DNA from 3 places in the Ruminococcus sp. 8Y-12 genome. Region 1 is predicted to be linked to each of the others. Evidence: predicted binding sites of a transcription regulator. Region 1 holds the regulator's gene; each other region holds the start of a gene.
What was found. The regulator Rex, encoded in region 1, represses fermentation and respiration genes when NADH is low (regulators of the CRP and FNR family bind a similar motif). The targets are predictions, from matches to a motif close to ATTGTTAANNNNTTAACAAT.

Region 1 (4,309 bases):
ACACTACTTCGTCTAACTCCTGCGCCTCCGGAATTCCGGTCACATCTACCATAAAATGATCCATACAGACACGTCCCAGGATGGGAGCCTTTTTTCCATGAATCAACACCCAGCCTCTGCCGGACAGGCTTCTGGGATATCCATCCCCATACCCCACCGGAATGGTTGCGATCCGGGTGTCCCTGGTGGTCACGTAGGTTCCTCCATAGCTTACAGGGATTCCTCTGGCCACTTCCTTTATAAATATGATATGACTTTTCAGAGACATGGCGGGCTTTAATATCACCTTATTCCTGGACACTTCCTCTGATGGATAGATTCCATAGCAGGTAATCCCCGCCCGCACCATATCCATGTTCGCCTCCGGCATATCCAGGATTCCGGCGCTGTTGGAGCAGTGCTTTATGGGAATCTCAATCCCAACCTTCTGCAGCATATTTAAAAAGCGGATGTAGCGCAGCACCTGGGATCTGGCGTGGTTTTTATCCAACTCATCCGCCTTTGAGAAGTGGGTAAACATCCCTTCAATCTCAAGTCCGGGAAGCTGGCTGATTTTATAAATGGTCCGAACACTTTCCTTTGTGTCCGAAAAACCGATACGCGTCATTCCTGTGTCCACACCCAGATGTATCGGAAGCTTTCTGCCCGCACGCACGGCTGCCTCGGACATCTTTACCGCCATATCCATCTTAAAGACAACCGGCCGGATCTCCTTGGAAACCAGGGTGTCGTAATCCTCCTCAAACACATAGCCCAGAATGAGCAGAGGCTTGCGTATGCCCTTTTCCTTCAGGCTTACTGCCTCCTCCACGGTTGCCACTGCATATCCCCAGACATAGTCATAGTCCTCCAGCAGCCTGGCAATGGGCAGTGCTCCGTGTCCATATCCGTCTGTCTTGATCACTGCCGCAATCTTTGTATCAGACCGGATGTTTGACCTCATTGCCTCAAAATTCCAGGCAATTGCATCCAGGTCAATCTCTGCGCATATCCTGTTAAATTTTTTCATCGTCTTCTCCTCCCCGCGCCGCTTTCCTGTAACTTTGCGCAGGCTCTGTACTTATCTAATATTTCCGGCAATGCGCAGGCGATATCACCAGCCAACATCCCTCTGGCTCCCATCCTGCTCTCTGCCAGCTCTCCAGCCTTTCCGTGCAGATAAACAGCGGACTTTGCGGCCAAAAACGGTTCCATCCCCTGTGCCAGCAGTCCGGTCAGAAGCCCGGTCAGCACATCCCCGGAACCTCCTGTGGCCATCCCACTGCACCCCGTCTGGTTGATGCACACTTCCCTTCCGTCAGAGATTACGGTTCTGGCATCCTTGAGTACGCAGATCACACCGTTCTCCCGGGCAAAGCTTCTACAGGTCCCGATCAGGTCCCCTGTAATCTCCTGCTTGGTTCGTCCCGTCAGCCTGCACATCTCCCCCACATGTGGCGTCACGATAACCTGGCAGCTGCGCTTTTGTAAAAGTTCCTTTTCCCTGGCCAAAAGATTCAGGGCATCCGCATCCATAACCACCGGAACGCGGCTCTCGCGCAGTAATAACTCTAGAATCTCTCTCTTTTCTCCTGACATTCCGATTCCGGGTCCTATTCCCACCGCTGTGGGCCAGCTGCGCATCCCGTCCAGATCCGGCTGAAAGTTCATCGGATCATATGTACTCAGAAGAGCTTCCGGCAGAGCCACCTGCACGGCTGTCCGGTTGCATTCTTCCGTCATTACGCGTACAAGACCTGTCCCTGCCCTGTACGCTGCCCGGGCAGCTAAAATAGCTGCACCGCACATATTTTTCTGTCCCGCAACCAACAGGGCTTTCCCGTAGGTCCCCTTGTTGGAGTACGCCTGCCTGACAGGCAGCACGCCCATATCTTCCTCTGTCAGGCTATAGGTCAGTGGAACGTCCCGGCCAAAACCGTGCGCTGTAATCCCAATATCCCTCACGCACAGTCTGCCGCACATCTGTGATCCGGGATAGAGCGCCTGCCCTATTTTCTGATAGGCAAAGGTCACGGTCTCATCTGCTCTCACAGCCGTCCCCATCACTTTTCCTGTATCCGCCGAAACTCCGGAGGGAATGTCCACTGCGACAACCCGGGCGCCTGAGGCATTGATCTGCTGTATCAGACATGCGTACTCCCCCTTGATCTCCCTGGAAAGCCCTACTCCAAAGACGGCATCTACTATACAAGTATATTCATGCATATCCGTTTTCTTGAAAATATTCATCCCATAATTTTCGCAGATTTTCTTTTGAATCTTGGTTTCTTCTGTAAGAGATTCCTCTTTTCCGGCAAATACTACGGCAGTGTCTATGTTTTTCAAATACAGCAGCCTGGCGATGGCAAACCCGTCCCCACCGTTATTTCCGGAACCACAGACTACAAGGACCCTGTTCAGGTCAAAGCTGCCGTTGCACAGCTCCTCCACTACCGTAAGCGCAGCCCGCTCCATCAACACCAGGGATTCCACCCCATATTTCTTTATTGTTCCCTGATCACATCTTTTCATCTCTTCTGCATTTACCAGATATTCCAATTTATTCACCCTCTCTTCCAGATACTACAAAAAGAGTCTCTCTTCCTGCTGCACGTCACGGTCACCCTGCCCGGCAACGCAAAACAACGTATCAAAATGTCCATCCATTCTGATACGTGTGCTGCTTCTTACTTATTCAGTTTCTTTTCATGCTCTCTCTGATAGCGGTTTATATTGTAGGACAACTGCATCAGGCTTTCCGAGAGATGCACATTTTCTACAATCACGTCCTCCGGCAGCCGCAAATCCGTATGGGCAAAGTTCCAGATAGCCTTCACCCCATTTTCCACCAGAAGCTCGGCCATCTGGGCCGCATTGTTTCTGGGAAGGGTGAGTGCTGCGATCTGTATGTTGTGTTCCTTTACAAACTGGGGAATCTCATCCGTCATACGGATCTCTATTCCCCTCACGGTCACCCCCTGCAGCCTGGGATTTACATCAAAGATCCCTTTGATCCAAAATCCTCTTTTTTCAAACTTTACATAATTGGCCAGGGCCTGTCCCAGGTTCCCTGCACCCACGATTATCATATGGTAGGTCTTATCCAGGCCCAGTATTTTTCCTATTTCATTGTATAGAAACTTCACATTATAGCCATAGCCCTGCTGCCCAAATCCTCCAAAGTTGTTTAAATCCTGCCTTATCTGCGAAGCGGTCACCTGCATACGCTCGCTCAGTTCACCAGATGAAATCCTCTCTACGCCACTTTCCAGCAAATCGCCCAAATACCGGTAATAACGTGGTAGTCGTTTGACGACGGCTCTGGATATTTCCTTTTCTACCACTAGAATCACCCTCTCATTTCATACTTCGCAACAGGTCAGTCAAGCAGCCCTGTTACTGCATAAATCCATTTAATTCGCCTGCGGCGGGATATATGCACTCTTGAATTATGTTCTTACGATATGCGCAGTGAATGCACACACCTGCCTGACCTGTTACCATACTTTACAGGTCACTGCTTCTATTATAAGGAAATGTTAAAATCTTGTCAATCAATTATAACTGGATTGTTACAAATATATCATAAATTGCTCTGATTGCAGTCTCAAAATCCTCGTTTCTCACTCCAATGATAATATTCAGCTCACTGGACCCCTGGTCAATCATTTTCACATTAATGTTGGCATGTGCCAATGCGGAGAAGATACGTCCAGCGGTTCCCCTGGTTGCCCTCATACCCCGGCCTACCACAGCGATCAGCGCAAGATCCGATTCCAAATCTATAAAGTCGGGTTCCACAGCCCTGTGAATACCGGCCAGCACCTTCTGCTCCTTTTCCTCAAACTCGGACTGATGCACAAAGATTGTCATTGTGTCAATTCCGGAAGGCATATGCTCAAAGGAGATGCCGTTCTCCTCAAACACCTGGAGCACTTTTCTGCCGAATCCAACTTCTGCGTTCATCATATCCTTTTCAATATTGATTGCCGCAAATCCCTTTTTGCCCGCGATACCGGTAATCGTATACTTGGGCCTCCTGCAGGTGCTCTCCACAATGAGCGTTCCCTTATCTTCCGGGGCATTGGTGTTGCGGATATTGATGGGGATTCCCTCCTTGCGGACAGGGAAAATGGCATCTTCGTGGAGAACCGTTGCGCCCATGTAGGAAAGCTCTCTCAGTTCCCGATAGGTAATGGTCTCAATCACTTCGGGATTTTTGATAATCCGGGGGTCTGTCACCAGGAACCCTGACACATCTGTCCAGTTTTCATATATATCCGCCTTGATTGCCTTTGCCACAATGGACCCTGTCACGTCAGAGCCGCCC
Region 2 (4,309 bases), 130 kb from region 1:
GAGCGCACCTGTCTGCTTCTCTCAACTGCTCTGGATGCCCAGACACTGGCCGGTACCAGGAATCAGGACTTTTCCTCAGCACAGTTTGAAACCTCTTTGCCAAAGGACTGCCTCCAGCTCTGGATCAAGGATGCCTCCAATAAGATTGTTTATTTTACGGATCAAAGCTCCCTCCAGCTTTTGGACAATATCTTTGAAAAAAGTCCCCACTGCGATCTTCCAGAGATCCATGGGGACTATACCGCCTCCAAAAACTACGTGTTCTATTCCATTCCGCTCTCCGGAGGCTGTACTCTTCAGTTTGCTTTTCCCAACGCCCCAGGCCGGCTTTCCCCATACCAAGCGCTTTTTTGGGGCGTCATTTTATCGTTAGTTTTGTCCGCTGCACTCCTCTTCTGGTACTTTACAAGACGTGTTTATCAGCCCCTGATAAAGATCGAACATGCCATCAACATGGAGGAGGACGGCGAACTTACCTTTGACCTCTCCTCCTCAGAGAACAGCGATCTGTATCCCCTGGCAGACAAACTAAACCGTATGTTTGAACACATCAAAAATCTGCTGAACCAAAAGTACAGCCTGGACCTTTTGTACAAACAGGCAGAAATCAATGCTCTGCAAAGCCAGATCAACCCGCATTTTCTCTACAACACTCTTGACTCCATCCGGGGGCTTGCACTGATGCAGAACTCTCTGGAAATCGCCAACCTCCTCAAATCCCTATCAAATATCTTCCGGTACAGCATCAGCAATAAACAAGATGTAGTCACACTGACCGAGGAGTTAAACCACTTAAATAATTATCTTACCATCCAGCAGTACCGCTTTCAGGACAAGTTTGAGTTTGTAACAGAATTTGACGAACCTCCTGAGCGGTTCCTTACCTGCCAGATTCCAAAGCTGACAGTACAGCCCATTGTGGAAAACGCTATCTTCCATGGCCTGGAGACAAAACGCGGCAGGGGGATCATTCATTTCTACATCTACCGGACTGCCTCCAGGCTCATCATTGAGATTAAGGACAATGGAAACGGAATGGACGATGAGACTCTGCGCAGACTCAATGAAAAGCTGAACTCCCCGGCTGATCCCAATGCTTCACCTGTAGGAGCCCACAGAAGCATTGCCCTGCAGAATGTAAATCAGAGAATTCAGCTCTCTTACGGGGACGACTATGGACTTACTATCTTCAGCACATTGAGCGTGGGAACCACTGTACAGATCCAGCTCCCCTATCTCCCCTCCTGCCAAGACGCAAAAACACCGCAGAATCCATAATGTTCTGCGGTGTTTTTGAGATTTAAAATTCTACCTGGACGACACAGTCCTCAAAGTTCTTTACCACAATATCGTTGTGGTAAATGCGTTCCGGCAGGCCAATCAGGATACTGGCCTGTTCGCTGTCTACGGGGTAAAGTACGTCATGCCAGGTTCCGGGATGAAGGCAGACCATCGTTCCCTTTGGAATGAGAAATGCCTCCGCCTCCCGGGCTGCAATCTCTCCTCCATTGGGCGGGGCGCACACCAGGACCACATCTGCGTCCATAGGCATTTGAATCTCCGCTGTGTAGTCATGGTACTCCATTCCTTTTACAATAAACTCCTCATTTTTTCTCACGGTCAGCGACGAACAGCAAAAAGTCTGCGGGGTGGCCGGGAACCGTATCCTATCCCGATAGAACTTGTGATACTCCCCCTCCAGGTAATATCCCCGGGGATTCATCATATCTGCATAGGTACCGTAATCTTTAAATGCTTCCAGGCTCAACGGCTTTGCCTTCACTTTTCTGGTTTCCATTGTAAAACCATCCTTTCCCTTTTTATTACCCAATACCCCATTCCAATCATTTCTTCTGTCTCTTACGCTAACATAACTCTTTTTTTTAGTCAAGAGTAACTATTCCATGTTCCTTGACTTATTTTAAAATATATGTTAATTTATTATCAGTTTTTTACATTTGTTAATCATTATTATCATTTGTTCTTAAGATGGGAGAATCAGAAAGATGAGCTATCGTGAACTATATCAGCCGGCCCACACTTTGATTGGCAAAGGCTGCATCCATGAAATCCCGAGATATATTGACAAAATATCCGGCAGAAAGGCCCTGGTGGTCACAGATCAGGGGCTTATCAAGAGCCGAATCCCACTGTCTCTATCGTAGAGGAGGCATACCGTTTTTATGCTCAGAATAACTGTGATTACATCATCGGGATCGGCGGGGGCTCATCTTTGGATGTCTCAAAAGCCATCAGCATCCTAGGCGCAAATGGGGGCAGCATCCTGGACTACAATGGCTTGGACAAGTCAAAAAAAGCCGGCGCCGCTCACAGCCTCCACCGGGATGGATGCTCTGACCCACGCCATAGAAGCCTATGTTGCCAAATCACATTTTCCGTTCACAGACGGCATTGCGCTTCAGGCCATCCGTCTGGTGGGGAAATCCCTGGAGCGCGCTGTCCGGGATGGCCATGACATTGACGCCCGGACAGATATGTGCTGGGCCGAATACATGGCCGGACTGGCTTTCTCCAACTCAGGTCTTGGCATGGTACACGCAATGGCTCATCAGCTCGGGGGCTTTTACAATACACCCCACGGAGTGGCAAACGCCATTTTACTTCCCTATGTCATGAGATACAATGCCCCTTCCTGCAAAGAACGATATGCAGATGTGGCCCAGGCTTTTGGTGCAGATATCTCAAAAATGACAGCAGACCAGGCCTCCAACAAAGCGATTGCTTACATAAAGGATCTATCCCGGCGAATATCCATACCTAAGCTAAGTTCCACTGCGTTCAAACCATCGGATGTGGTGACACTGTCTCTGCATGCCTTAGACGACACAGGGATGCCAGAAAATCCCAGAGAGGCATCCCTTGTAGATGTGCAAAAAGTCTATATGAACGCTTACTACGAGCAGTAGCCTACATTCTGTCCAGCCGGTTCAATACCCACTCGGCGGTATCTTCATTTGTGATCAGCACATTGACGATGCCGCCGTTTAACGCACCGCAGATAGACTCCACCTTACTGACACCCTGTGCTACGCCGATCCTGTATTCCTTTTGTCTGATCACATCCAGCGGAACCGCCATAGTCCGCTCATCCAGTTCTCTGTCACAGATGTTCCCGTGAATGTCAATGATATGGGAGCAGATATCCCCCACAGCGCCCATACCCAAGAGCCGCTCCATCTGCTCATACTCCAGGTAGCCGGCGCGCACCAGAGCGCTTCTGACTCCAAATGCCCCCATAGTGACCAACGCAATATTGGCATCATACCCATACTGCAAAATCTTTGCCATATGGTGATCTTCTCTGAGCATATCCACCATCTTCTTATTATCCAGCACCGCCGGAAGCGGAAGCAGGAAGGAGGAGCATCCCAGGGCCACTGAAAAGTTATCGGCGATCTCAGCCGTATACACCTTTTTGTTCAGGTTGCTTGTGCCTCCGCACAGCTGGACGGAAACCAGATCCTTCAGATCCTGACGTTCCATCAGAACTTTAGAGCATTCATAGATCGTCTCCCCCCAGGAAGTCCCGATCATATCCCCGTCCCTTAAGATACCGTCCAGGTATCTGGCAGCCTCAAGCCCCAGCCTGAAGAGCGCGTTACCCTCGGTTCCTCTCGGCACAATGATGACTTTCTTCAGCCCAAAGCGCTCCCTTATCTTTTTTTCCAGGACTGTCTCCACACTCAGGGGATCAATCACCTGTACCCTCACAATACCCGCCGCCTTTGCCTCATTTAAGAGTTTAGAGATGTAGGGCCGCGAGAGATTCAATGTCTTGGCCACCATCTCCTGGCTGTAGTCATTCTCATAATACAGCTTCGCCACCTGAACCAACAATTTAATTTTTTTGTAGTCTTCCATTTAACTAAGACCTCCAATTTCTTCTCAAAAACAGCGCAGAATAAGAATTCTGCGCTGCTGTCTGATATTCTTTAGTTGTTGATCAGCTTGTCCTCATCGCTCCAGCTATACAGCTTGCGAACCTCAGCGCCCACCAGCTCTGAAGGATGCTCTGCAGCTTTCTTTCTCATTGCACGGAAATGAGCCTGTCCGCCTGCGGGTGACATATCGAGAAGGAAGTCTTTTGCAAAGGTACCATCCTGGATATCGGAGAGGATCTTCTTCATTGCCTTCTTGGTATCCTCTGTGATGATCTTGGAGCCGGTGATGTAGTCACCGTACTCAGCGGTGTTGGAGATGGAGTATCTCATTCCCGCAAAGCCTGACTGGTAGATCAGGTCAACGATCAGCTTCATCTCATGGATACACTCAAAATATGCATTTCTTG
Region 3 (4,309 bases), 370 kb from region 1:
AAAGCCTCTCCGTTCTTCGTCTCCTCAGCGCGGTAACGTGTGTTCTCCAGGAGAACCACATCCCCGTCGTTCATTGCCTCTACCGCTGCCTTTGCGTTTGGTCCCACTACCTCAGGATCTGCCGCAAATTTCACTTCCTGTCCAAGCAGTTCAGACAGACGGGCAGCCACAGGTGCCAGCGAAAGCTCAGGCTTTGGCTCTCCCTTGGGTTTGCCCAGATGTGAGCAGAGAATCACTTTTCCGCCGTCCGCGATCAGCTTTTTGATGGTGGGCAGAGCGGCAACCAGACGGTTTTCATCTGTGATCTGGCCCTCTTTTAATGGTACGTTGAAGTCGCAGCGAACCAGAACTTTTTTGCCTTTTACATTGATATCATCTACGGATTTCTTGTTGAGCATTTTGACGCCTCCCTATTCTTTTTCGTTATACTGATACCTAACAGAGTGGACAAGTCCACTTCAGCTTCCTAAATCCCTCACTAATGAAGGACTTCCCTATATGATGAAAAGGGTCCGGTCCAATCAGACCGGACCCTTCTTGGATCTAATTCTTTAAATTAAGCTAACTCTGAGAAGTATTTGATTGTACGAACCATCTGGCTTGTGTAAGAGTTCTCATTGTCATACCAGGAGATAACCTGAACCTCTGTGGTTCCGTTATCCAGAGGAAGAACCATAGTCTGAGTAGCATCAAACAGAGAACCAAATTTCATACCAACGATATCGCTGGATACGATCTCATCTGTGTTGTAGCCAAAGGACTCATCAGAAGCTGCTTTCATTGCTGCATTGATCTGATCAACAGTAACTGTTCCATCAACAACTGCCGTCAGGATGGTAGTAGAACCTGTCGGAGTCGGAACACGCTGAGCAGAACCGATTAATTTGCCGTTTAACTCAGGGATAACCAGACCGATTGCCTTAGCTGCACCTGTGCTGTTCGGAACGATATTTACAGCTGCTGCACGGGATCTTCTCAGATCGCCTTTTCTCTGAGGTCCATCAAGTGTCATCTGATCGCCTGTGTAAGCGTGGATGGTGCACATGATACCGCTCTTGATGGGTGCTAAGTCATTTAAAGCTTTTGCCATAGGAGCTAAGCAGTTTGTTGTACAGGACGCTGCAGAGATGATGGTATCTTCTGCTTTCAGAGTCTCATGGTTTACATTGTAAACGATAGTAGGAAGGTCATTTCCAGCCGGAGCTGAGATAACCACTTTGCGGGCACCTGCATTGATGTGTGCCTGTGCTTTTTCTTTTGATGTATAGAATCCGGAGCACTCCAGAACTACGTCTACTCCCAGATCTCCCCATGGGCAGTTGTTTGCATCCGGCTCTTTGTAAATTTTGATGGTCTTTCCATCAACGGTGATGGAATCCTCTCCAGCCTCTACGGTTTCAGCCAGAGCATATTTACCCTGTGATGAGTCATATTTTAATAAGTGAGCTAACATCTTGGGGGATGTTAAGTCGTTGATTGCAACTACTTCATATCCTTCTGCGCCAAACATCTGTCTGAATGCAAGACGTCCAATACGTCCAAATCCGTTGATTGCTACTTTTACTGCCATGATTTGATTCCTCCTAAGAATAAAAATATTTGTAATCTGCACGAAAACTGCAGATTAGTTTTGAGTTTCTCTTAGATTGTTAAAGAAACATCAACCTATCTGCTATTCTACCTAATTTGTCCAAAAAATTCAAGTAAAAATTATATTTTTATTTGTGTTTAACCAATTTTTAACAAACTTCTGGACTTTTTTCTATATATCCTATATGATTCTTTTGAAATGGACAAGGAGGTACTGCAATGAAAGCAGATTTTCATATTCATTCGTCTTTCTCCGCGGACTCGGAAGCGCCCATGGAGCAGATGATTGAGAAGGGGATTTCTCTGGGACTTACCACCATGTGCTTCACAGAACATATGGATTTGGGGTTTCTTTCAGAAGGTCTTCTCTTTGAGACAGATACAGCAGCTTACCGCAAGAAGATCATGGATTGCCGGGACAAGTACCGGGGCAAGGTTGAGCTACTCTTTGGGATAGAGCTGGGGCTTGAACCCCACATGGCCGGAAAGCTCTCAGAATATCTTTCTGAGTGGGACTTTGACTTTATCATTGGTTCCTCACACGTGGTTGGAGGCCGGGACCCCTATTATCCTCAATTTTACAATGGTCGTCTTGAGGAGGAGTGCTACCGGGAATATTTTGCCACCATTCCGGAAAATCTCAGGGCATTTTCCGATATAGACGTGTACGGGCATATCGACTACGTGGTGCGGTATGGTCCGAATCAAAACCGATTTTATTCCTATGAAAAGTACAAAGATTTAATCGACGAAGGTCTGCGTGAAATTGTCAGCCGGGGAATCGGACTAGAGCTGAATACCGCTGGCTACAAATACGGACTGGGACATCCCAATCCCCATCCCGACGTGTTGCAAAGATACCGGGCACTTGGAGGGGAGATCATAACCGTGGGAAGCGACGGGCACGCACCGGAACAGCTGGCGTATGAGTTTGGAAAGGTGAGGGAAGTGTTAGAGGGCTGCGGGTTTCGGTATTACACGGTATTTCGCAATAGAAAACCTGAGTTTATAAAGTTTTAATAATTTCCCCCATTTCTACCAGGTCATTTCCGGTTTTGACCAGGTCATTTTGGAAAATGACCTGGTCAAAACCGGAAATGACCTGGTAGAAATTGAAACTTACCGGAGGCCCCAGGTTCGTATACTCTTAAATTCTGCCCTCCCCCCTTCCGCACTCACCCAATTCCCATTCTGCGCTGAACTCGCAAACACATTGCAGGAGTGATTTGTCTGGTACTGCCCCGCAAACACTTCTATGGAGCTCTGGTCAGCCAATATATGTATATCCAACTCTCTCTTTCCCTTTAAATTGAGCGGACTTCTGGAGCATCCCTGACTCCACCCGTCCCCGTTACTCCGGTCAAAGGTCATCTCCCCCCGCTTCAGGTCAAGGCACACCACAGTTTCTTTCCCCTCCCCACATCTTAAATGAAACAGCACCCGCTCCGCCGTGCTTCTCTCCAGATCCAGCACCAGCTTTACCTCATAGGCAACCCCGTCTCCACCCGTTATGTCCACTGCTTCCCCGAAAACGGATACTCCACTGCGCTCATCTTCATCATAACGGAGGCTGATGACTTCCTCTATGGGCACAAACTGCAGTGTGTTGTCCGGCATGAGTCTCACCTCTCTTGGAATATTGAAGGCCCCACACCACCCTTCTTTATAGGTGGGCCCCCAGTCCTTCCACCAGGGCATCCAGTCCCAGGCATTGGCCCAGCCCACAATCAGCCGTCTTCCCTTTGCGTCCAGGAAGGACTGGGGAGCATAAAAATCAAAGCCCCAGTCAATCTCCCCCATGGTAGTATAGCAGAATTTCCCCCTCTCATAGTCCATATCCCCCACCAAATAGACACAAGTCCGCTCATGAGCGCCCATGGGTGAAAACATCAGTACATGCTTGTCACCCAGAGGATAGAAATCCGGACACTCAAACATGTATCCAAACTCCCCTCTGCTCTCAGCCAGCACATTCACAAATTCCCAGTGTTCCAGATCCCCCGACCGGTACAGCAGAGCCTTTGCCAGATTGTCCTGCTTTGCGCCGCAGACCATATAAAAGCTGCCCTCATGCTCCCACACCTTGGGGTCCCGGAAATTATCCTTTGCCACCCCATCCGGCGGCTCAATAATGGGATTGCCCTTGTATTTTTCAAAATGTATCCCATCCCTGCTCACAGCCATGCACTGTGTCTGCACAAACCCATCCCCATAGTTTGTGGTCCCTGTATAGAATAGGTATAGTTTTCCCTCATGCTCTATGGCGCTTCCGGAAAAACACCCTCCCTCCCTGTGGTTGTCGTAGTACTCACTGGGTGCCAGCGCCACAGGAAGATACTCCCAGTGAAGCATATCATCGCTCACGGCATGTCCCCAGTGCATAGCACCCCAAAAGGAGTCGTAGGGATTAAACTGATAAAAGAAATGGTATTTCCCCCTGAAAAAAATCAGTCCGTTGGGATCATTGATCCACCCCTCCTCCCCCATAAAGTGGTATCTCTGACGCATTTTTCCCTTGCCCGCCAGCGGCCTCTTTGCCTCGATCTCGGCCTGGGCCTTCGCAATGTTTTCCAAATGCAGCGCTTTTGACATGTTGATCTCCTCTTTCCCTTATTTGTAGCTGTCCCGCAATTTTTTTGCAAACTCCGTATTCTCCGCGGAATCTTTTCTGGCTTTTGCCTCTTTGATCCTAAACTGCTGCTCCCGCTTGGGCGCATAT

Region 2: AC0THY_RS15285 (ureidoglycolate lyase) is a predicted target of Rex. The motif match lies at 1,930-1,949, and genes of this name have one in related genera.
Region 3: gap (type I glyceraldehyde-3-phosphate dehydrogenase) is a predicted target of Rex. The motif match lies at 1,646-1,665, and genes of this name have one in related genera.

What each region holds. Positions count from the first base shown of each region.
Region 1 covers NZ_CM176623.1:3,711,340-3,715,648, forward strand. The annotation lists gene alr (alanine racemase) at 1-1,009, opposite strand, end outside; gene AC0THY_RS14725 (NAD(P)H-hydrate dehydratase) at 1,006-2,547, opposite strand; gene AC0THY_RS14730 (redox-sensing transcriptional repressor Rex) at 2,667-3,323, opposite strand; gene AC0THY_RS14735 (aspartate kinase) at 3,538-4,309, opposite strand, start outside.
Region 2 covers NZ_CM176623.1:3,836,961-3,841,269, forward strand. The annotation lists gene AC0THY_RS15280 (sensor histidine kinase) at 1-1,278, shown strand, start outside; gene AC0THY_RS15285 (ureidoglycolate lyase) at 1,301-1,798, opposite strand; gene AC0THY_RS15290 (hypothetical protein) at 2,007-2,165, shown strand; partial or broken gene AC0THY_RS15295 (iron-containing alcohol dehydrogenase) at 2,159-2,257, shown strand; gene AC0THY_RS15300 (dehydroquinate synthase/iron-containing alcohol dehydrogenase family protein) at 2,295-2,927, shown strand; gene AC0THY_RS15305 (sugar-binding transcriptional regulator) at 2,929-3,882, opposite strand; gene ilvC (ketol-acid reductoisomerase) at 3,954-4,309, opposite strand, start outside.
Region 3 covers NZ_CM176623.1:4,081,400-4,085,708, forward strand. The annotation lists gene AC0THY_RS16440 (phosphoglycerate kinase) at 1-398, opposite strand, end outside; gene gap (type I glyceraldehyde-3-phosphate dehydrogenase) at 557-1,570, opposite strand; gene AC0THY_RS16450 (histidinol-phosphatase HisJ family protein) at 1,810-2,610, shown strand; gene AC0THY_RS16455 (glycoside hydrolase family 32 protein) at 2,710-4,182, opposite strand; gene AC0THY_RS16460 (DUF2961 domain-containing protein) at 4,201-4,309, opposite strand, start outside.